3 regions of the Klebsiella sp. F11 genome follow, and region 2 is predicted to be linked to each of the others. Evidence: predicted binding sites of a transcription regulator. Region 2 holds the regulator's gene; each other region holds the start of a gene.
What was found. The regulator CRP, encoded in region 2, controls carbon source genes, mostly activating them, when cyclic AMP is high. The targets are predictions, from matches to a motif close to ATGTGANNNNNNTCACAT.
Positions count from the first base shown of each region.

Region 1: the regulator CRP is predicted to act here: its motif matches at 3,278-3,295, upstream of deoC (deoxyribose-phosphate aldolase).
Region 3: the regulator CRP is predicted to act here: its motif matches at 4,392-4,409, upstream of rbsD (D-ribose pyranase).

Region 1 covers NZ_CM160060.1:4,759,589-4,767,105, reverse strand. Annotated here, with positions in the region: gene osmY (molecular chaperone OsmY) at 109-720, shown strand; gene AC1M2H_RS23400 (DUF1328 domain-containing protein) at 843-1,004, shown strand; gene AC1M2H_RS23395 (patatin-like phospholipase family protein) at 1,148-2,221, shown strand; gene AC1M2H_RS23390 (metal-dependent hydrolase) at 2,218-2,997, shown strand; gene deoC (deoxyribose-phosphate aldolase) at 3,433-4,212, shown strand; gene deoA (thymidine phosphorylase) at 4,368-5,690, shown strand; gene deoB (phosphopentomutase) at 5,743-6,966, shown strand; gene deoD (purine-nucleoside phosphorylase) at 7,024-7,517, shown strand, end outside.
Region 2 covers NZ_CM160060.1:414,003-421,519, reverse strand. Annotated here, with positions in the region: gene AC1M2H_RS02060 (ABC transporter ATP-binding protein) at 1-1,497, shown strand, start outside; gene AC1M2H_RS02055 (hydrolase) at 1,760-2,719, shown strand; gene AC1M2H_RS02050 (YheU family protein) at 2,716-2,934, shown strand; gene AC1M2H_RS02045 (phosphoribulokinase) at 2,971-3,840, shown strand; gene AC1M2H_RS02040 (OsmC family protein) at 3,896-4,300, opposite strand; gene crp (cAMP-activated global transcriptional regulator CRP) at 4,607-5,239, shown strand; gene AC1M2H_RS02030 (YccS/YhfK family putative transporter) at 5,292-7,370, shown strand; gene argD (bifunctional acetylornithine/succinyldiaminopimelate transaminase) at 7,360-7,517, opposite strand, start outside.
Region 3 covers NZ_CM160060.1:5,613,941-5,621,457, forward strand. Annotated here, with positions in the region: gene rbsK (ribokinase) at 1-381, opposite strand, end outside; gene rbsB (ribose ABC transporter substrate-binding protein RbsB) at 481-1,371, opposite strand; gene rbsC (ribose ABC transporter permease) at 1,399-2,364, opposite strand; gene rbsA (ribose ABC transporter ATP-binding protein RbsA) at 2,370-3,875, opposite strand; gene rbsD (D-ribose pyranase) at 3,886-4,305, opposite strand; gene kup (low affinity potassium transporter Kup) at 4,492-6,360, opposite strand; gene ravA (ATPase RavA) at 6,699-7,517, shown strand, end outside.

The DNA.
Region 1 (7,517 bases), 1.3 Mb from region 2:
CCTCTCTCCTTGCGACCTTCTACTATATTTAATAAGCAATTTTTAAAATTCTGGCTTAATAAACTACTTATTTTGCTTTACCGATATAGAAATAACGAGGAGATCACCATGACAAGACTAAAGAATACCAGCACGCTGCTGGCTCTCTTCTTAGGCTCGGCCATGATCAGCGCCTCGGCATATGCGGACAACTCAACGACGGATAGCGCCAGGTCCGTTGCTAACAGCGCCGGGCAGGCTGTCGATAGCTCGATGAATAAAGTCGGCGACTTTATGGACGACAGCACGATTACCGCCAGAGTTAAGGCGGCGCTGATCGATGATAAAAGCATCCGCAGTACGGATATTTCGGTGAAAACCGAGAATAAAGCGGTCATCCTGAGCGGCTCGGTAGAGAGCTCCGCGCAGAAAGAGCAGGCGGTCAGGATCGCGAAAGAGGTTAAGGGCGTCTCGACGGTTAACGATAAGCTGAGCGTGGTCAACGAGCCGTCCGCAAGCCTGAAGGGCTACGCTGGCGATACGGCGATCACCAGCGAAATTAAAGCTAAGCTGCTGGCCGATGACATTGTCCCTTCGCGCAAGGTGACGGTTGAAACCAGCGCCGGCACCGTGCATCTCTCCGGGACGGTGGCGTCTCGTCAGCAGGCGGAGCGCGCCGCCGGGATCGCGAAAGAGGTGACTGGCGTAAAAACCGTGAAAAACGACCTCAAAGTTCAATAACACCGTTCACTAAACACATTTTTTCGGCTACTGCCGTTGAATCAGAGCACGACAGGGTTGGTGCCTGCGCGACCTGAGCGCGTAGAAAAGCGACCGTTATCCACTATGGTAAGGAGAGCATTATGTTTCGATGGGGCATTATTTTTCTGGTCATCGCCTTAATTGCCGCCGCTTTAGGATTCGGTAGCCTGGCAGGTACGGCAGCCTGGGCGGCGAAAATTGTCTTTGTCGTCGGTATTATTCTGTTCCTGGTCAGCCTGTTTACCGGGCGTCGGCGCCCGTAGATGCTAAGGCCGGAACGGCGTCAGGCGTATTAAGGAAATAGTGTTTTACATAAAGCCAGTCTATATGACTGGCTTTTGCTGTATCAGGGGTATAAAAATTGCGTTACCTTGATGTTATAAAATAAGCAAAACAGGAACGCAGAGTGGGGCATCGAATTCCCGTCACGCTTGGCAATATTGCGCCATTATCGGTTAAACCTTTTCACCCGGGCAAGCTTGGCCTGGTGTGTGAGGGGGGTGGACAAAGGGGGATCTTTACCGCCGGGGTGCTGGATGAGTTTATGCGCGCCGGATTCAACCCTTTTGACATCATGCTCGGCACCTCTGCCGGGGCGCAAAATCTGTCAGCCTATATGTGCAATCAGCAGGGCTACGCGCGCAAGGTCATCACCCGTTACACCACCTCCCGCGAGTTTTTTGACCCGATGCGCTTCGTGCGCGGCGGGAATCTTATCGACCTCGACTGGCTGGTGGGCACCACCGCGGAAAAAATGCCGCTGGCGATGAGCTATGCCGAAGAGCGGTTTGCGCAGGGCAAAGAGCTGTGGATGTGCGCCTGCCGCGGCGATGACTATATGCCAAACTACTTTTCCCCGACGCAGGCCACGTGGCTCGATCAGATCCGCGCCTCCAGCGCGATCCCCGGTTTTTATCGCAGCGGCGTGGTGCTTGACGGCATCAGCTATCTCGACGGCGGCGTCAGCGATGCGATCCCGGTGCAGGAGGCCGCAAAACGCGGCGCGCAGACGATTGTGGTGATCCGCACGGTTCCGTCGCAGATGTACTATACCCCGCAGTGGTTTAAACGTATGGAGCGCTGGCTCGGCGAAAGCAGCCTGCAGCCGTTTGTGAATCTGGTCCAGCACCATGAGGCGACCTATCGTGCGACCCAGCAGTTTATTGAGACACCGCCGGGCAAGCTGCGGATCCTCGAAATCTACCCGCAGAAGCCGTTAAAAAGCATGGCCCTGGGGAGCCGGCTGCCGGCGCTGCTCGAGGACTATAAAACCGGGCGCCAGTGCGGCCGCTATTTTCTGGCCACCGTGGGCAAGCTGCTGGCCGATCGTCCGCCGCTGCTGCGCCATATGCCGCGTCTCGCGGTGCCCGCGCCGGTGGTGGTGCCGCCGGCTTCCGTGGCCAACGATGCGCATCAGGCAACCCTGATTGACGCCGCCCAGGCCAACGATGCCAGCTTCGATAATGAGGATCTGGCATGATGCGGCAGTTTATCGATACCCACTGCCATTTCGATTTTCCACCGTTCGCAGGTGATGAGGCGGAGAGCATCGCCCGGGCCGCGCGCGAAGGGGTGATGCAGATTATTGTCCCCGCCATCGAGGCGGATAATTTTCCCCGCGTGCTGGCCCTGGCCGAACGTTACGATGCGCTGTATGCCGCGCTGGGCCTGCATCCGATAGTGATTGAGCGCCACGACGAGAGCAGCCTTCAGCGGCTTGAAGCCTGCCTGCAGCAGCGTAGCGCCAGGGTAGTGGCAATAGGTGAAATTGGCCTCGATCTCTATCGTGAGGACCCGCAGTTCGATCGCCAGCAGGCGCTGCTTGAGGCGCAGCTGCGGCTGGCAAAACGCTACGATCTGCCGGTGATCCTCCATTCGCGACGCACCCACGATAAGCTGGCGATGCTGCTGAAAAGGCATGCGCTGGCGCGTACCGGCGTGGTGCATGGTTTTGCCGGCAGCCTGCAGCAGGCGGAGCGATTCGTGCAGTCAGGCTACAAAATTGGCGTTGGCGGCACCATCACCTATCCCCGCGCCAGCAAAACCCGCGAGGTTATGTCGCGGCTGCCGCTGTCGGCGCTGCTGCTGGAAACGGATGCCCCGGATATGCCGCTAAACGGTTTTCAGGGTGAGCCAAACCGCCCGGAGCAGGCGGCGCGGGTCTTTGACACGCTGTGCGAGCTGCGCCGGGAGCCGGCCGATGTTATCGCCCACGCTCTCCTGAGCAACGCCAAAGCGTTGTTCGGCACGCTGTAAATCCTCGCTAAACGGTCCTGGCCTGCCCTCTCCGCCGCCGCGGCGGCAAAATGTACGCTACAGTCCTTTTTTGTGAAAATTCCATCATTTCCTAACGTTAAATAAAATATCTATTTTTCAATGGATAACTATATATCCTCTTTTCTTTAGCACAATATGTGCGCGCTGTAGTCGAGTTTGTTAGCGCCTTTATGTTACAATAATAACATTGTCGCGCGATGAGGAATTCTGATTATGCTTAAAGAAAACTTGTCGCTGAGATGGTGAGTGTGGCTATTTTGTGTGATTTGCATCTCATTATGGTTGTGCAATCTAGTAATTAGTTTTCATTAACTGTGATGGATGTCGAAGTGTGGCGGCGAGGTGATGTTACAATAGTAACAGACTCGCAAGGTGACAAACTATTCAACCGGCAATAGGCCGTTGGAGTATGAAATGACTGATTTATCTGCAAGCAGCCTGCGCGCATTGAAACTGATGGATCTGACTACCCTGAATGACGACGACACCAATGAGAAGGTGATTGCGCTGTGTCATCAGGCAAAAACCCCGGTAGGCAATACGGCTGCTATCTGTATCTATCCACGCTTTATTCCGATTGCTCGTAAGACCTTGAACGAGCAGGGCACTCCGGATATCCATATCGCCACGGTGACCAACTTCCCGCACGGTAATGACGATATCGCTATCGCCCTTGCGGAAACCCGCGCCGCGATCGCCTACGGCGCCGATGAAGTTGACGTGGTATTCCCGTACCGGGCGCTGATTGCCGGCAACGAGCAGGTTGGATTCGACCTGGTTAAAGCCTGTAAAGAGGCCTGCGCGGCGGCTAACGTGCTGCTTAAGGTGATCATCGAAACCGGCGAGCTGAAAGAAGAGGCGCTGATCCGCAAAGCTTCCGAAATCTCCATCAAAGCGGGCGCGGATTTCATCAAAACCTCTACCGGTAAAGTGCCGGTCAACGCCACGCCGGAAAGCGCGCGCATCATGCTGGAAACGATCCGCGATATGGGCGTACAGGAAACCGTAGGCTTTAAACCAGCGGGCGGCGTACGCAGCGCGGAAGACGCACAGCAGTTCCTGGCCATTGCCGATGAGCTGTTCGGCGCCGACTGGGCCGACTCGCGCCACTACCGTTTTGGCGCTTCCAGCCTGCTGGCTAGCCTGCTGAAAGCGCTGGGCCACGGCGACGGCAAGAGCGCCAGCAGCTACTAAGGCGTTGCGGCGATATCGCCGTATCCCGGACGAGGCGCCACAACGCCGACGCCGGGAGATCCCCGGGCCGCAACCTGCGGCCGGGCTTCAGGATTTTAGCGCGGGCGCAGATAACTCCGCCCGTCGTATTTAACCTTATCTCTCAGGGGGTTACCTTGTTTCTCGCACAAGAAATTATTCGTAAAAAACGCGATGGTCACGCGCTGAGCGATGATGAAATTCGCTTTTTCATCAACGGCATCCGCGATAATACCGTCTCCGAAGGGCAGATAGCCGCCCTGGCGATGACCATTTTTTTCCACGATATGACTATGCCGGAACGCGTTTCGCTGACCATGGCGATGCGGGATTCAGGAACCGTCCTGAACTGGAAAAGCCTCAATCTAAACGGCCCGATCGTGGATAAGCACTCCACCGGCGGCGTGGGCGACGTGACGTCGCTGATGCTTGGCCCGATGGTCGCCGCCTGCGGCGGCTACGTGCCGATGATCTCTGGCCGCGGTCTCGGCCATACCGGCGGAACGCTCGATAAGCTGGAAGCGATCCCGGGCTTCGATATTTTCCCGGACGACGGCCGTTTTCGCGACATCATTAAGGATGTTGGCGTGGCGATCATCGGACAGACCAGCTCGCTGGCGCCTGCCGACAAACGTTTCTACGCCACCCGCGATATTACCGCGACGGTGGATTCCATCCCGCTGATCACCGCTTCTATTCTGGCGAAAAAGCTGGCTGAAGGCCTGGATGCGCTGGTGATGGACGTGAAGGTTGGCAGCGGCGCCTTTATGCCGACCTACGAACTCTCTGCGGCGCTGGCCGAAGCGATCGTTGGCGTCTCCAACGGCGCGGGCGTGCGTACCACCGCTCTGTTGACCGATATGAATCAGGTACTGGCTTCCAGCGCCGGTAACGCCGTGGAGGTTCGCGAAGCGGTGCAGTTCCTGACCGGCGAATACCGCAATCCGCGCCTGTTTGACGTGACGATGGCGCTGTGCGTCGAAATGCTGATCTCCGGCAGGCTGGCCCAGGACGAGGCCGACGCGCGGGCGAAACTGCAGTCGGTGCTGGATAACGGTAAGGCGGCCGAGGTCTTTGGCCGCATGGTGGCTGCGCAGAAAGGTCCGAACGATTTCGTTGAAAACTATGATAAATATCTGCCGACCGCGATGTTGAGCAAAGCGGTCTATGCTGATGGCGAAGGCTTTATTAGTGCAATGGACACCCGGGCGCTGGGCATGGCGGTGGTGTCGATGGGCGGCGGTCGCCGCCAGGCATCCGACCCGATTGACTATAGCGTCGGCTTTACCGATATGGCCCGCCTGGGCGATAGCGTAGACGGGCAGCGGCCGCTGGCGGTGATTCATGCGAAAGATGAATCCAGCTGGCAGGATGCCGCCAAAGCCGTGAAAGCGGCAATTAAACTGGACGGTACCGCAGCGAAAGAAACGCCGACGGTCTATCGTCGCATTACCGAATAGCGGTATACTGATCTGATCGCTTTTTTGCAGCGCAAAAGGTACGGAGAACAATATGAAACGTGCATTTATTATGGTGCTGGACTCCTTCGGCATCGGTGCGACTGAAGACGCCGCTCGCTTTGGCGACGTTGGCGCAGACACCCTGGGACACATTGCGCAAGCCTGTGCCAAAGGGGAAGCCGACAACGGCCGTCAAGGCCCGCTGAATTTACCAAACCTGACCCGTCTCGGTCTGGTAAAGGCGCACGAAGGTTCTACGGGTTCCATCGCGGCGGGTATGGATGGCAATGCGGAAGTTGTCGGCGCCTATGCGTGGGCACACGAACTCTCTTCCGGTAAAGACACGCCGTCAGGCCACTGGGAAATCGCCGGCGTGCCGGTGCTGTTCGACTGGGGCTACTTCCCGGAACACGAAAACAGCTTCCCGCAGGAGCTGCTGGACAAACTGGTTAAGCGCGCAAATCTGCCGGGCTACCTCGGCAACTGCCACTCTTCCGGTACCGTCATTCTGGATCAGCTCGGCGAAGAGCATATGAAAACCGGCAAGCCGATTTTCTACACCTCCGCTGACTCGGTGTTCCAGATTGCCTGTCACGAAGAGACCTACGGTCTCGATAAGCTGTATGAGCTGTGCGAAATCGCGCGCGAAGAGCTGACCGAAGGCGGCTACAACATCGGCCGCGTCATTGCGCGTCCGTTTATCGGCGACAAGGCGGGTAACTTCCAGCGTACCGGCAACCGTCATGACCTCGCCGTTGAGCCGCCTGCCGCCACCGTGCTGCAGAAGCTGGTGGATGAGAAAGACGGTCACGTGGTATCGGTGGGTAAAATCGCCGACATCTACGCGAACTGCGGGATCACCAAAAAAGTGAAGGCGACCGGCCTTGACGCGCTGTTTGACGCCACCGTCAAAGAGATGAAAGAAGCGGGCGATAAGACCATTGTCTTCACCAACTTCGTCGATTTCGACTCTTCCTGGGGCCACCGTCGCGATATCGCCGGCTACGCCGCGGGCCTGGAGCTGTTCGACCGCCGCCTGCCTGAGCTGATGGAGCTGGTCGGGGAAGATGACATTCTGATCCTCACCGCCGACCACGGCTGTGACCCAAGCTGGCAGGGCACCGACCATACCCGGGAACATATTCCGGTGCTGGTTTACGGTCCGAAGGTTAAACCCGGCTCGCTTGGCCAACGCGAAACCTTCGCGGATATCGGTCAGACTCTGGCTAAGTACTTCGGTACCTCTGATATGGAATATGGCAAAGCCATGTTCTGATGGATTTGGGCGGGGACTTCCCGCCCATTATGCAGACAAAAATAAAAGGATAAAACGATGGCAACTCCACACATTAACGCCGAGATGGGTGATTTCGCTGACGTCGTGCTGATGCCGGGCGACCCGCTGCGCGCGAAGCACATTGCGGAAACCTTCCTTGAAGACGTGCGCGAAGTGAACAACGTGCGCGGCATGCTGGGCTTCACCGGGACCTACAAAGGCCGCAAAATCTCCGTTATGGGCCACGGTATGGGTATCCCATCCTGCTCCATCTACACCAAAGAGCTGATCACCGATTTCGGCGTGAAGAAAATCATTCGCGTCGGCTCCTGCGGCGCGGTGCGCGCTGACGTGAAGCTGCGCGACGTGGTTATCGGTATGGGCGCCTGCACCGATTCCAAAGTGAACCGTCTGCGTTTTAAAGACCATGACTTTGCCGCGATTGCCGACTTTGGCATGGTGCGCAACGCCGTTGATGCCGCGAAAGCGCTGGGCGTTGACGCGCGCGTCGGTAACATCTTCTCCGCCGATCTGTTCTATACGCCGGATCC
Region 2 (7,517 bases):
GGCTTCAGCAACGAACAGCTGGAGCGCCCGGTGAGCGACTTTTCCGGCGGCTGGCGCATGCGCCTGAACCTGGCACAGGCGCTGATTTGCCGCTCCGACCTGCTGCTACTGGATGAACCGACTAACCACCTCGATCTCGACGCGGTGATCTGGCTGGAAAAGTGGCTCAAAAGCTATACCGGCACGCTAATTCTTATTTCGCACGACCGCGATTTTCTCGATCCGATCGTCGATAAAATTATTCATATCGAACAGCAGAGCATGTTCGAGTACACCGGCAACTACAGCTCGTTCGAAATCCAGCGCGCCACCCGCCTGTCGCAGCAGCAGTCGATGTATGAGAGCCAGCAGCTGCGCGTCGCCCATCTGCAAAGCTATATCGATCGCTTCCGCGCCAAGGCCACCAAGGCGAAGCAGGCCCAGAGCCGCATTAAAATGCTGGAACGCATGGAGCTTATCGCCCCGGCCCACGTCGATAACCCGTTCCACTTTAGCTTCCGCGCGCCGGAAAGCCTGCCCAACCCGCTGCTGAAGATGGAAAAAGTCAGCGCCGGCTACGGTGAACGCATCATCCTCGACTCGATCAAGCTGAATTTGGTTCCCGGCTCGCGCATCGGCCTGCTGGGGCGCAACGGCGCCGGTAAATCGACGCTTATCAAGCTGCTGGCCGGCGAGCTGCAGCCGCTGCAGGGTGAAGTGGGGCTGGCGAAAGGTATTAAGCTGGGCTACTTCGCCCAGCATCAGTTGGAGTTCCTGCGGGCGGATGAATCGCCGCTGCAGCACCTGGCGCGCCTGGCGCCGCAGGAGCTGGAGCAGAAGCTGCGCGACTATCTTGGCGGCTTCGGTTTCCAGAGCGATAAGGTCAACGAAGCGACCCAGCGTTTCTCCGGCGGCGAAAAAGCGCGCCTGGTGCTGGCGCTTATCGTCTGGCAGCGGCCTAATCTCCTGCTGCTCGATGAACCGACTAACCACCTTGACCTCGATATGCGCCAGGCGTTAACCGAAGCGCTGATTGATTTCGAAGGCGCGCTGGTGGTGGTCTCGCACGATCGCCACCTGATACGCTCGACCACCGACGATCTCTATCTGGTCCACGACGGCAAAGTTGAGCCGTTCGACGGCGATCTGGAAGATTATCAGCAGTGGCTGAGCGACTCGCAGAAACAGGAAAGCCAGTCGTCTGACGCGATAAAAGATAACGGCAACAGCGCCCAGTCCCGCAAGGGCCAGAAGCGCCGGGAAGCGGAGCTGCGCACCCTGACGCAGCCGCTGCGTAAAGAGATTACCCGTCTTGAGAAAGAGATGGATAAGCTCAACGCTCAGCTCGCGCAGGCGGAAGAGACTTTAGGCGACAGCAGCCTGTATGACGCATCCCGCAAAGCAGAGCTGACCGCGTGTCTGCAGCAGCAGGCCAGCGCGAAATCAGGGCTGGAAGAGTGCGAAATGGCCTGGCTGGATGCGCAGGAACAGCTGGAGCAGATGCTGCAGGAAGGCTAAGCCCTGCTGGTTGAGCGCGCGGCCTCGACGGTTCACAGACCATGAGCTTTCGGGGCCTCTCTGCATGCCGACGGTGGCCATATCGCGCCCGTTCCTTGTTGCGTAACCTCTGCCAGTTGGCCACAAGACCACATATTGGCTAACCTGCGCACGGCATGCGCGGTATAGTATTTATAAGATTCTTAATTGTTCTGGTGCTATGGTTGAAATCACCCCCACAGAAATGACGCCCCCCGAAGACGACTCGCGCGAGTTTCACCCGATGCGCGGCGTGGGCAATCGTCATCTGCAAACCATGCTGCCGCGGCTGATCCGCCGCAAACTGGGCTTTACTCCGCACTGGCAGCGCCTTGAACTCCCCGACGGCGACTTTATCGATTTGGCCTGGAGCGAAGATCCTGAGCTGGCCCGGAATAAACCGCGGCTGGTGGTTTTTCACGGTCTGGAAGGGAGCCTGCGCAGCCCTTACGCTCACGGTCTGATCCACGCCGCCATGCAGCGCGGCTGGCTTGGCGTGGTGATGCATTTTCGCGGCTGTAGCGGCGAGCCTAACCGTAATAACCGCATCTACCACTCCGGAGAGACGGAAGACGGCACCTGGTTCCTGCGCCGGCTGCAGCGCGAATTTGGTCCCGCGCCTACCGCCGCCGTCGGCTACTCGCTGGGCGGTAATATGCTGGGCTGCCTGCTGGCAAACGAGGGCGATAGCGTCCCGCTCGACGCGGCGGTCATCGTGTCGGCCCCGTTCATGCTGGAGGCCTGCAGCTACCATATGGATAAAGGCTTCTCCCGCGTCTACCAGCGCTATCTGCTCAACCTGTTAAAAGCCAACGCCGCGCGCAAGCTAAAAGCCTACCCGGGCTCGCTGCCGGTTGATTTACGCCAGCTAAAAGGCATGCGGCGCATTCGCGAGTTTGACGATACCATCACCGCCAAAATTCACGGCTTTGCCGATGCGCTGGACTACTATCGCCAGTGCAGCGCGATGCCGCGCCTGAGCGATATCACTAAACCCACGCTGATCATCCACGCGAAAGACGATCCGTTCATGGACCATCATTCCATTCCGCCGCAGGAGCAGCTGCCGGCCAACGTCGAGTATCAGTTGACCGAACAGGGCGGGCACGTGGGGTTTGTCGGCGGTACGCTGCGCAGGCCGGAGATGTGGCTGGAAAGACGGATCCCGGACTGGCTAACGCGCTGGCTGGAAGGAAAAAAATGATTATTCCCTGGCAGGATCTGGATCCCGAAACGCTGGATAACCTGATTGAAAGCTTTGTGTTGCGCGAAGGCACCGATTATGGTGAACATGAACGCTCGCTGACCGATAAGGTCGCCGATGTAAAACAGCAGCTGAAAAGCGGAGAAGCCGTACTGGTGTGGTCAGAGCTGCACGAGACGGTCAACATCATGCCCCGCAAGCAGTTCCACGGCTAAGGCGGCGCCACACCATCGTTTAATCTGGGAGTTGATATGTCTGCCAAACATCCGGTGATTGCCGTCACGGGCTCCAGCGGCGCGGGAACAACCACCACCAGCCTCGCCTTTCGCAAGATCTTCGCCCAGTTGAATCTGCGTGCCGCCGAAGTCGAGGGCGATAGCTTCCATCGCTATACCCGCCCGGAAATGGACATGGCGATCCGCAAAGCGCGGGATCAGGGGAAACACATCAGCTATTTTGGTCCGGAAGCGAACGACTTCGGCCTGCTGGAAAATACCTTCCTCGAATACGGGCGTAGCGGAACCGGCCAGTCGAGAAAATATCTGCATACCTATGACGAGGCCGTGCCGTGGAATCAGGTGCCGGGCACCTTCACGCCCTGGCAGCCGCTGCCGGAGCCGACCGACGTCCTGTTTTACGAAGGGCTGCACGGCGGCGTTGTCACGCCACAGCACAACGTGGCGCAAAACGTCGACCTGCTGGTGGGCGTCGTGCCTATCGTCAACCTGGAGTGGATTCAGAAGCTGATCCGCGACACCAGCGAACGCGGGCATTCCCGCGAGGCGGTAATGGATTCGGTCGTCCGTTCGATGGAGGATTATATTAACTTCATCACCCCGCAGTTCTCGCGCACCCATATCAACTTCCAGCGGGTCCCCACCGTTGATACGTCGAACCCCTTCGCCGCCAAAGGCATTCCCTCGCTGGATGAAAGCTTTGTGGTGATCCACTTCCGCAACCTGCAGGATATCGACTTCCCGTGGCTGCTGGCGATGCTGCAAGGGTCGTTTATCTCGCATATCAATACGCTGGTGGTGCCGGGAGGCAAAATGGGGTTGGCGATGGAGCTGATCATGGCGCCGCTGGTGGAACGGCTGATGGCGGGGAAAAAGATCGGTTAAGCCGTTAGCAACCCCGGCGACGACGCAAGCCGGGGCGACGGGCTGGCCATTCGGCTTAGCCCTCAATAACCTCGTACGAATGCGTGATATTTACCGCTTTTTGCAGCATCAGCGCCACCGAGCAGTATTTTTCCGCCGACAGGTCTACCGCCCGCGAAACGGCCGCATCCTTCAGCTCGCGGCCGGTGACGATAAAATGCAGGTTGATGTGGGTAAACAGGCGCGGCGCCTCTTCCCGACGCTCTGAGGTCAGCTTCACCTCACAGTTGGTCACATCATGGCGTCCTTTTTGCAAAATTGAGACCACGTCGATGGCGCTACAGCCGCCGGCGGCCATCAGCACCATTTCCATCGGGCTCGGCGCTTTATCCCCGGAGTTGCCGTCCATCAAAATCTGGTGGCCGGAAGCCGACTCACCGATGAAGGTTAGCCCTTCGACCCATTTCACACGAGCTTGCATAAAATTTAACTCCAAGGTTGCAATTTTCCTGACAGATTACGCGCACATAACAAATCTGGCAACGGAAGGCGACCTGCATCATGCTGAAGCGAGACACCAGGAGACATGCGGCAAAAGCTATGCTAAAACAGTCAGGATGCTACAGTATTACATTGATGTACTGCATGTATGCAGAGGAATTCACATTACAGGCTGCAGAAAAATCACCAGCCAGCTTCCCAGGCATAGGGAAACAATACGATTGCATGCCCGGATGCCGTGTAGTGTCGGCACCCGGAGATAGCTTATAACAGAGGATAACCGCGCATGGTGCTTGGCAAACCGCAAACAGACCCTACCCTCGAATGGTTCTTGTCTCATTGCCACATTCATAAGTACCCATCTAAAAGCACGCTGATCCACCAGGGTGAAAAAGCAGAAACGTTGTACTACATCGTCAAAGGCTCTGTGGCTGTGCTCATCAAGGATGAAGAAGGTAAAGAGATGATTCTCTCTTACCTCAACCAGGGCGATTTCATCGGTGAATTAGGCTTGTTTGAAGAAGGCCAGGAGCGTAGCGCCTGGGTACGTGCGAAAACCGCATGTGAAGTGGCCGAAATCTCCTATAAAAAATTCCGTCAGCTGATCCAGGTTAACCCGGACATCCTGATGCGTCTCTCGTCGCAGATGGCCCGCCGTCTGCAGGTTACCTCTGAGAAAGTGGGTAACCTTGCCTTCCTCGACGTCACCGGCCGCATCGCCCAGACGTTGCTGAACCTGGCAAAACAGCCTGACGCGATGACCCACCCGGACGGTATGCAAATCAAAATTACCCGTCAGGAAATCGGTCAGATCGTCGGCTGCTCGCGTGAAACCGTTGGCCGTATCCTGAAAATGCTGGAAGATCAAAATCTGATCTCCGCGCACGGTAAAACTATCGTCGTCTACGGCACGCGTTAAGCTGATAAAACGGCGTATTGCCCCTGCAATACGCCGTTTCTGTTTTCCCTCTATGTGGCGCAGGCTGATTTACCACCCTGAAGTCAACTACGCACTGCGGCAAACGCTGGTGCTGTGTCTGCCGGTCGCAGTTGGCCTCCTTCTCGGTCATCTGCAGCAGGGCCTGCTGTTCTCGCTGGTTCCCGCATGCTGCAACGTCGCCGGTCTTGATACGCCGCATAAGCGTTTCTTTAAACGCCTGATTATTGGCGGCTCGCTTTTTGCCGGCTGCAGCCTGATCGTTCAGCTCCTGCTCCAGCATGATATCCCGCTCCCTTTAATTCTCAGCGGCCTGACCCTGCTCCTTGGCGTCACGGCGGAAATCAGCTCGCTGCACGCGAGGCTGCTGCCCGCCTCGCTGATTGCCGCCATCTTTACCCTGAGCCTCGCCGGCAATATGCCGGTCTGGGAGCCGCTGCTGATCTACGCGCTCGGCACGCTGTGGTACGGACTATTCAACTGGTTCTGGTTTTGGCTATGGCGCGAGCAGCCGCTGCGCGAATCGCTCAGCCTGCTGTACCGGGAGCTGGCCAACTACTGTGAAGCCAAATACAGCCTGCTGACCCAGCATATCGACCCGGCAACCTCGCTGCCTCCTCTGTTGACCCGCCAGCAAAAGGTCGTCGATCTGATCACCCTGTGCTACCAGCAGATGCATATGCTAGCGGCCAATCAGCGTAACGATCATAAGCGCCTGCTGCGGGCGTTTCAGGTTGCCCTCGATCTCCAGGAGCATATTTCCGTCAGCCTGCATCAGCCGGAAGAGGTGCAGAAGCTGGTCGAACGCAGCCACGCGGAAGCGGTAATCCGCTGGAATGCGCAAACCGTCGCGGCGCGGCTGAGGGTACTGGCGGACGACATCCTGTACCACCGCTATCCGCAACGCTTTAACATGGATAAGCAGATCGGCGCGCTGGAGAAAATTGCCTCGCAGCACCCCGACAACCCGGTCGGGCAGTTCTGCGCATGGCACTTCGGCCGCCTTGCCAGGGTGCTACGCACCCAGCGGCCGCTGTACGCGCGTAACCTGATGGCCGATAAGGAGCGGCGCCTGCCGCTGCTGCCTGCGCTGAAAAGCTATCTCTCTTATAAATCGCCGGCTTTGCGCAGCGCCGCCCGCATCTGCGTGATGCTCACCGCCGCAAGCCTGATGGGCAGCGCGCTAAACCTTCCCAAACCCTACTGGATCCTGATGACGGTGCTCTTCGTTACCCAGAACGGCTACGGCGCGACGCGGGTCCGCATCGTCCACCGGGCGGCGGGGACCCTTGCCGGCCTGGCGATTGCCGGACTAACGCTGCACTTCAACGTCCCGGAGGGCTATACGCTGACCGCGATGCTGATTATCACGCTATTGAGCTATCTGATTATTCGCAAGAGCTACGGCTGGGCAATGGTGGGCTTTACCGTCACGGCGGTGTATACCCTGCAGCTGCTAACGCTCAACGGAGAACAGTTTATCGTCGCCAGGCTTATCGATACGCTTATCGGGTGCCTGATCGCCTTCGGCGGGATGGTATGGCTGTGGCCGCAGTGGCAGAGCGGGCTGCTGCGTAAAAACGCCCACGACGCACTGGAGGCGGACCAGGAAGCCATCCGGCTCATTCTCAGCGAAGACCACCAGGCGCCGGCGCTGGCCTATCGGCGGATGCGCGTCAATCAGGCGCATAACTCGCTGTATAACTCGCTGAATCAGGCGATGCAGGAGCCCGGCTTTAACTCACGTTATCTTGACGATATGAAGCTGTGGGTCACCCATAGCCAGTTTATTGTCGAACATATCAACGCCATGACCACGCTGGCCCGCGAGCACAATATGCTGACGCCGGATCTGGCCCGCCGCTACCTTGAATCCTGTGAGATTGCGCTACAGCGCTGCCAGCAGCGGCTGGATACCGATGGCCCGGGCAGCGCCGGAGAGGTGAATATCATGGAGTCGCAGGATGCGGACGTGCCCCGCGGCCCGCTGAGTACCATGGAGCAGCACCTGCAGCGGATCCTCGATCATCTGAACACCATGCACACCATCTCGTCGGTGGCATGGCGTCAGCGCCCGCATCACGGCATCTGGCTACGCGCAACTAAGCGCTAAGTACGCGCTGTACGGCCTGCGCGAAGCGCGCCATCCCTTCATCAATATCGCTATCATCAATGACCAGCGAAGGCACAAAACGCATGACGTCGGGTCCGGCATTGAGCACCATGACGCCCGCATCCGCCGCGGCATACAGGAAATCGC
Region 3 (7,517 bases), 460 kb from region 2:
CTCCACCTGGGCGACGGAAAGCGCGGCATTGGCGCCGGCATGAATGCCGATGACATTCTCACCTTCACCGTTAACAAAGATCAGCGCCACGCCGGTTGATTCATCTTTTACCGCACGTACCGGCGCGATGTCGATGTTATCGCTCGCCAGCTGGCGACGAACGCGCTCGCCGATATCGTCATCGCCGGTACAGGCGATAAACGCAATATTTGCCCCGCTGCGCCCGGCGGCAACGGCCTGGTTGGCCCCTTTACCGCCGAAAGCTACCTGATAATGGTTACCGGTGACGGTTTCGCCCGGCGTCGGGAAAGATTTAAGGTTAAGAATGTGATCGGCATTGATGCTGCCAAGGACGACAAGTTTGCCTGAGGTTTTCATCATTTGAGTTCCCGGGAAAGCGCGCCACCGGACTCCGGTGGCGCATGCCCTGCTTTTCTTTTTTATGTTGTCCCTCGGACCGTTGCCGGCCCGAATCGCATATTACTGCTTAATGACCAGTTTCAGCTCAACCGGATAGCTGGCATCCACTTTTTCGCCCTTCAGCACTTTATCAGCAGTCTCGACGCCTTTCACGCCGATCTGCTCAGGCAGCTGGGCGATGGTCGCAGCCAGTTTGCCACTATTTACCGCTTTCTCGCCATCCGGAGTACCGTCAAATCCAACCACCATCACATCGGATTTACCCGCCGTTTGTAAAGCACGCAGCGCACCCAGCGCCATTTCGTCGTTCTGAGCAAATACCGCCTGCACGTCCGGATGCGCCGTCAGCAGGTTCTGCATGACGTTCAGGCCCTTGGTACGGTCGAAATCTGCCGGCTGGCTCGCCAGCACGTTAAATTTGTGCGCCGCTACGGCCTGCTTAAAGCCTTCGCCACGTTCGCGCGCCGCGGATGTCCCTGCGATACCCTGCAGCTCAATAACCTTCGCGTTCTCGCCCGCTTTCTGCGCAATATAGTCGCCGGCCATTTTGCCGCCGAGCACGTTATCAGAAGCAATATGGCTGACCACGTCGCCTTTTGCCGCCTGGCGGTCAAGGGTAATAACCGGGATCTTCGCCTGGTTAGCCATCTTCACGGCGTTACCTACCGCATCAGAGTCGGTCGGGTTGATCAGCAGCAGCTTAGCGCCGCGCACCGTCAAATCCTGCACGTTGGCCAGCTCTTTCGCCGGGTTATTTTGCGAATCCAGCACCACCAGGTTGTAGCCCAGCTTGTCGGCTTCTTTCTGCGCGCCATCTTTCAGGGAGACGAAGAACGGGTTGTTAAGAGTCGAGATAACCAGGGCAATGGTATCTTTCGCCATCGCGTTGGCGCTCACGGTCGCGCTTAAAGCAACAGCAGATACCAGGGTCGCCAGTTTTTTCATATTCATAGTTAAGATGTCCTGTAGAGTTCTTAGTTACTGCTTTTTGTTATCTACCAGTACCGCCAGCAAAATAACCACCGCTTTTACGATCATCTGGTAATAGGAAGAAACGCCTAATAGGTTCAAGCCGTTATTCAGGAAGCCGAGGATCAGCGCGCCGATCAGGGTGCCGACGATACGCCCCTTGCCGCCGGCCAGGCTGGTACCGCCCAGCACCACCGCGGCAATGGCATCCAGTTCATAGCCGGTCCCCGCCGTCGGCTGCGCGGAGGAGAGGCGCGCCACTTCGATAATGCCCGCCAGCGAAGCCAGCAGGCCGCACAGTGAGTAGACGATGATTTTGACTTTATTGACGCTGATGCCGGACAGCCGCGTGGCCGCTTCGTTGCCGCCCAGCGCGTAGATATAGCGGCCCAGACGCGTGTGGTGCAGCATGTACCAGGCGGCCAGGAAGACGATCGCCATAATCCACACCGGCGTCGGAACCCCTAACGGGCGGCCGATACCAAACCAGCCAAACAGATCGGCATTATCAGTAAACCCGGTATTGACCGGGCTGCCGTTGGTGTAGACCATCGTCACCCCGCGCAGCAGCAGCATCATCACCAGCGTGGCGATAAAGGCCTGCACGCGCCCCTTAGCCACAATCACGCCGGTCACTGCGCCAATCGCCGCGCCTAAGGCAAGCGCCGCGGCGATCGCCACCAGCGCATTAACCTCCAGGCCGACAATCGATGCCGCGACCGCGCCGGTCAGCGCCAGCAGGGACCCCACCGACAGGTCGATCCCCGAGGTGAGAATAACCAGCGTCATCCCCACCGCCATAATGGCGTTAACCGACGTCTGCTGCAGGATATTGAACAGGTTATTGACGGTAAAAAAGTTGGGGCTCATGGTCGAGACAATCGCTATCAGCACCAGCAGGGCAATCAGCGATTTTTGCTCCATCAGCCATGCCTTTGTGAAATAGCGGCGACCAGCAACAGCCTGGGTTGTCATCTTTTTTACTCCTGATTCACACGGTTAAGCTTGCCCACAGCGGCAGCCATCAATACTTCCTGGGTGGCCTGCTCGCGTGTAAATTCACCGCCGAGATGCCCTTCATGCATCACAATGATGCGATCGCTCATGCCTAACACTTCCGGCATCTCCGAAGAGACCAGAATGATGCTCAGACCATCGGCTTTAAACTGGTTAATCAGCTGGTAGATCTCTTTCTTCGCCCCCACGTCAACGCCGCGGGTAGGCTCATCAAGGATCAGGACCTTCGGGCGGGTCATCAGCCCGCGGGCGATGGCCACCTTCTGCTGGTTACCGCCGGAGAGCAGGCCAATCGCCTGCTCCATCGATGGCGTTTTGACATTGAACAAGCGGATAAAATCGCCCACCGCCTGCTGTTCATCTTTATGCTTCAGCCGGCCGCCGGCGTGGCTGAAGTAGCGCAGCGCGGTCAGCGACATATTTTCCTTAACCGACATGCCGAGGACTAAGCCATCGCGCTTGCGGTCTTCGGAGATATAAACGATGCCGTTTGCCAGACCATCCTGCGGGGAGCGGGTGACCACTTCGTGCCCGTCGAGGGTGACGGAGCCGCTGCTGCGCGCCAGCGCGCCGTACAGGACCTTCATCAGCTCCGTGCGCCCGGCGCCCATCAGCCCGGCGACGCCCAGGATCTCCCCCTGGCGCAGGGTAAAGGAGACGTTTTCCACGCCCGGCCCGCACAGGTTATCAACCTTGAGACGCACGGCGCCCGGCGCTTTATCCAGGCGCGGATACTGGTCTTCCAGCTTGCGGCCGACCATCATCTCAATCAGCAGGTCTTCGTCCAGGCTCGCCACCTCGCGCTCGGCAATAAACTGCCCGTCGCGAAAGACGGTAACGTCATCGCAAATCTCGAAGATCTCTTTCATACGGTGGGAGATATAGACTATTCCACGCCCCTGAGACTTCAGCTCGCGGATAACGCGGAACAGAGAGTCCGTTTCGGTGTCGGTCAGGGCGTCCGTCGGCTCATCCATGATGATGACCTTCGACTCAAAGCTCAGCACCTTGGCGATTTCAACCATCTGCTGGTCGCCGATCGACAGATCGCCCACCAGCTTCTGACTGTTAAAACGTAAGTTCAGCTTCGCCAGCAGCTTGTCCGCTTCGGCATACATCGTTTTCCAGTCGATTTTGCCAAACCGGTTAACGAACTCGCGGCCGAGGAAAATATTTTCCGCGATCGTCAGCTGGGGGATCAGGTTGAGCTCCTGGTGGATAATACCGATCCCGGCTTCCTGGGAGGATTTCGGCCCGCTGAAGGTGGTCTCTTTTCCTAACCACGTTAAGGAGCCGGCGTCGCGGGCGTAGATCCCGGTCAGCACCTTCATCATGGTGGACTTACCGGCGCCGTTTTCGCCCACCAGCGCCATCACCCGGCCGGCATAGACGTTGAGCGCGGCGCCGGAGAGCGCTTTGACGCCCGGGAACGCTTTATCGATCCCTTTTAATTGCAATAAGGCTTCCATATCGGCGACCTCAGAACGTGACGCCGGCACAGAGAATGACGTTCGCAAACGGGGAACACTCCCCGCTGCGAATCACCGCCTGACTATCCGCGGTTTGTTTTTTAAACTGCTCATGACTGGTGTAACGAATTTCAATGGTGTTTCCCTGGTATTGCTGCAGCAGCTCAAGGTGAGTGAGCAACGTCGCATGGAGCTGCGGATTATGAGTTTTAATCTCTTCCGCAAGGATCGCCGCCTCAACCTGCATTTCCGTCGTTACCACCTCCAGAACCTGCATAAAGGAGGGAACGCCCTGGGTTAACGCCATATCAATACGCGCGCTGCTGCGGGGAACCGGCAACCCGGCGTCGCAAACCACCAGCGTATCGGTATGACCCAGGCGGGAGATAACCGAGGAAATATCAGCGTTAAGTACGGTACCTTTTTTCATTTTTCTCTTCTGCTCCAGTAGCGAAACGTTTCGCTGAACAGAGTATTGTCAAAGTGCGCGCAGAAAACCACCGCCAGAAGAGAGAAATGTGATCGCCATCGAAACGTTTCGCAACGCGCGGGGAGAGAAAAGTGAACGCAGGCCAATAGCGGTAAAAAGCCCTTCGCAAGGAAGGGCTTCGGAACATCAAATTTCGACCTGGGTACCCAGCTCAATGACCCGGTTAGGCGGGATCTCAAACTGATCCGGCGCCCGCAGGGCGTTGCGCTGCAGCAGCAGATAGAGCTTGCCGCGCAGGCGCAGATACCACGGTCGTTTACCGATAATCAGCGATTCATGCGACATGAAGAACGAGGTTTCCATCATCCGGCAGCTCAGCCCTTCCAGCCCGCAGCGGTGGAAAACCTCTTCCATATTCGGCGTTTCGCGCCAGCCGTAGCTCGCCACCACGCGCCAGAACGACGGTGAGATTTGCTCGATCTGCACCCGGCGAACGTTATGCACGTAAGGCGCATCTTCGGTCCGCAGCGTCAGCAGGATCACCCGCTCATGCAGCACCTTGTTGTGCTTGAGGTTGTGCAACAGAGCAAACGGAATGACGTTCAGGGCGCGGGACATATACACCGCAGTGCCCGGAACGCGGACCGGCGGCGATTTCTCCAGCGAGGAGATCATCGCTTCCAGCGAGTTGCCGTGTTCGTGCATCCGGCGCAGCAGGCGGAAACGCTCGCTCTTCCAGGTGGTCATCACGGTGAACATCACCAGACCGAGGGTCAGCGGCAGCCAGCCACCGGAGACGATCTTATCGAGGTTGGCCGAGAACAACGGCAGGTCGATGCACATAAAGGCAATAAACAGCAGCGCCACGAGGAATTTATTCCAGTGCCAGTTCTGACGCGCCACGGTGGTGAACAGAATGGTGGTCAGCACCATTGTTCCCGTCACCGCAATACCGTACGCCGCCGCCAGGTTGGAGGAGTGCTCGAAGCTAATAATCACGATGACCACCGAAACGTACAGCAGCCAGTTGATGAACGGGATATAGATCTGCCCGGATTCCATCTCGGAGGTATGAATGATGCGCATTGGCGACAGATAGCCGAGGCGCACCGCCTGGCGGGTCAACGAAAAGACCCCGGAGATAACCGCCTGGGAGGCAATCACCGTCGCCAGAGCGGCGATAATCAGCATCGGGATCAGCGCCCATTCGGGCGCCAGCAGGAAGAACGGGTTTTTAATCGCCTCAGGATGCTTGAGCAGCAGGGCCCCCTGGCCGAAGTAGTTCAGCACCAGCGAAGGCAGCACCACCGAGAACCAGGCCAGGCGAATAGGCAATTTGCCGAAGTGGCCCATATCGGCATACAGCGCCTCAACGCCGGTAATGGAGAGCACCACCGCCCCGAGGGCGACAAAAGAGACGGTCTTATATTCGAGGAAGAAGTGCACCGCCCAGTACGGGTTCAGCGCCTGCAGGACTTGCGGATTCGCAATAATGCTGCGCGCGCCGAGCACCGCCAGCAGCAGGAACCAAATCAGCATAATCGGCGCAAACAGCTTACCCACCATACTGGTGCCGTGCTTCTGGATGGCAAACAGCAGGGTCAGCACAATGATGGAGATCGGGACAATCCAGGTATCCAGATTGGGTGCAATAATTTCCAGCCCCTCAATCGCCGACATCACCGAGATCGCCGGGGTAATGACCACCTCGCCATAGAAGAAGCTGCCGCCAATCAGCCCGAGGATAACCAGCACCGAGGTTGTTCGCGCGGAGGTATTGCGCCCCGCCAGCGACATTAGCGTCAGGATCCCCCCCTCACCGGCGTTGTCCGCCCGCATAACGAAGGTAATATATTTGAGTGATACGGTAAAAATTAACAGCCAGAAAATTAGCGATAGAAAGCCAAAAACAGCATCACGTTCAACGCCAAACCCAAACTGACCTGACAGACATTCACGTAGCGTATACAGCGGGCTGGTACCAATATCGCCGTACACCACGCCGATTGCCGCCAGCGTTACTGCCGGAAGCGATTGCTTATTATCAGAGCTCATAGACTAGTCTTTTCGTTTATACATATCATTTTTCAAGCTGCTTCTGCGCTGCTGGCGTCCAGAAATCCCGGTCACATAGCCGTGCGCCAGGGGATTTCATCCCTTGCTGCCTTGCCGCAACTTGAATGTTTTTGTGTATATAAAACAAATGTGTTCCCGGTCCTCAGGCTCACAAAAAGCGCACAGTATGCACGATTATTTGCTGAATCGTACCCCTAACGGACATCATATTAACCTGGCTCAAAGAAAATAAATCGAATCTTCAGGCTATTACCGCACCTAATCAAACATCTATACTCGACTCAATAACGACACATGAAAAAGCATGCAACTCAATTATGGCTCAATCACATTTACTGGCAGAAAGAATTTCCCGGCTGAGCGCGGCGCTGGAAAAAGGTTTATTTGAACGCAGCCACGCGATACGACTCTGTCTGCTGGCCGCGCTCAGCGGCGAGAGCGTGTTTTTGCTGGGCCCGCCGGGTATCGCTAAAAGCCTGATCGCCCGCCGTCTCAAATTCGCCTTCCAGCAGGCTCGCGCCTTTGAATACCTGATGACCCGCTTCTCGACTCCGGAAGAGGTTTTTGGTCCGCTGTCGATCCAGGCTCTGAAGGATGAAGGCCGTTACGAACGCTTAACCGCAGGCTACCTGCCGGAAGCGGAGATCGTCTTCCTCGATGAGATCTGGAAAGCCGGCCCGGCCATTCTTAATACCCTGCTGACCGCGATCAACGAACGCCATTTCCGCAACGGCGCCAGCGAGGTGAAAATCCCGATGCGCCTGCTGGTGGCGGCCTCCAACGAACTCCCGGAAACGGATAGCAGCCTGGAAGCGCTGTATGACCGAATGCTGATCCGCCTGTGGCTCGACAAGGTACAGGATAAAACCAACTTCCGTTCCATGCTGCTCAGCCAGCAGGATGAAAACAGCAATCCCGTCCCGGCATCCCTGCAGATTAGCAGCGAAGAGTTTGCCCAATGGCAGCAGGATATCAGCGGCGTGAAGCTGACGGATGGCGTATTCGAACTGATCTATCAGCTGCGCCAACAGCTGGAGACGCAGCCCAAAGCGCCCTACGTTTCGGACCGCCGCTGGAAAAAGGCTATTCGCCTGCTGCAGGCCAGCGCCTTCTTCAGCGGCCGCGATACCATCGCG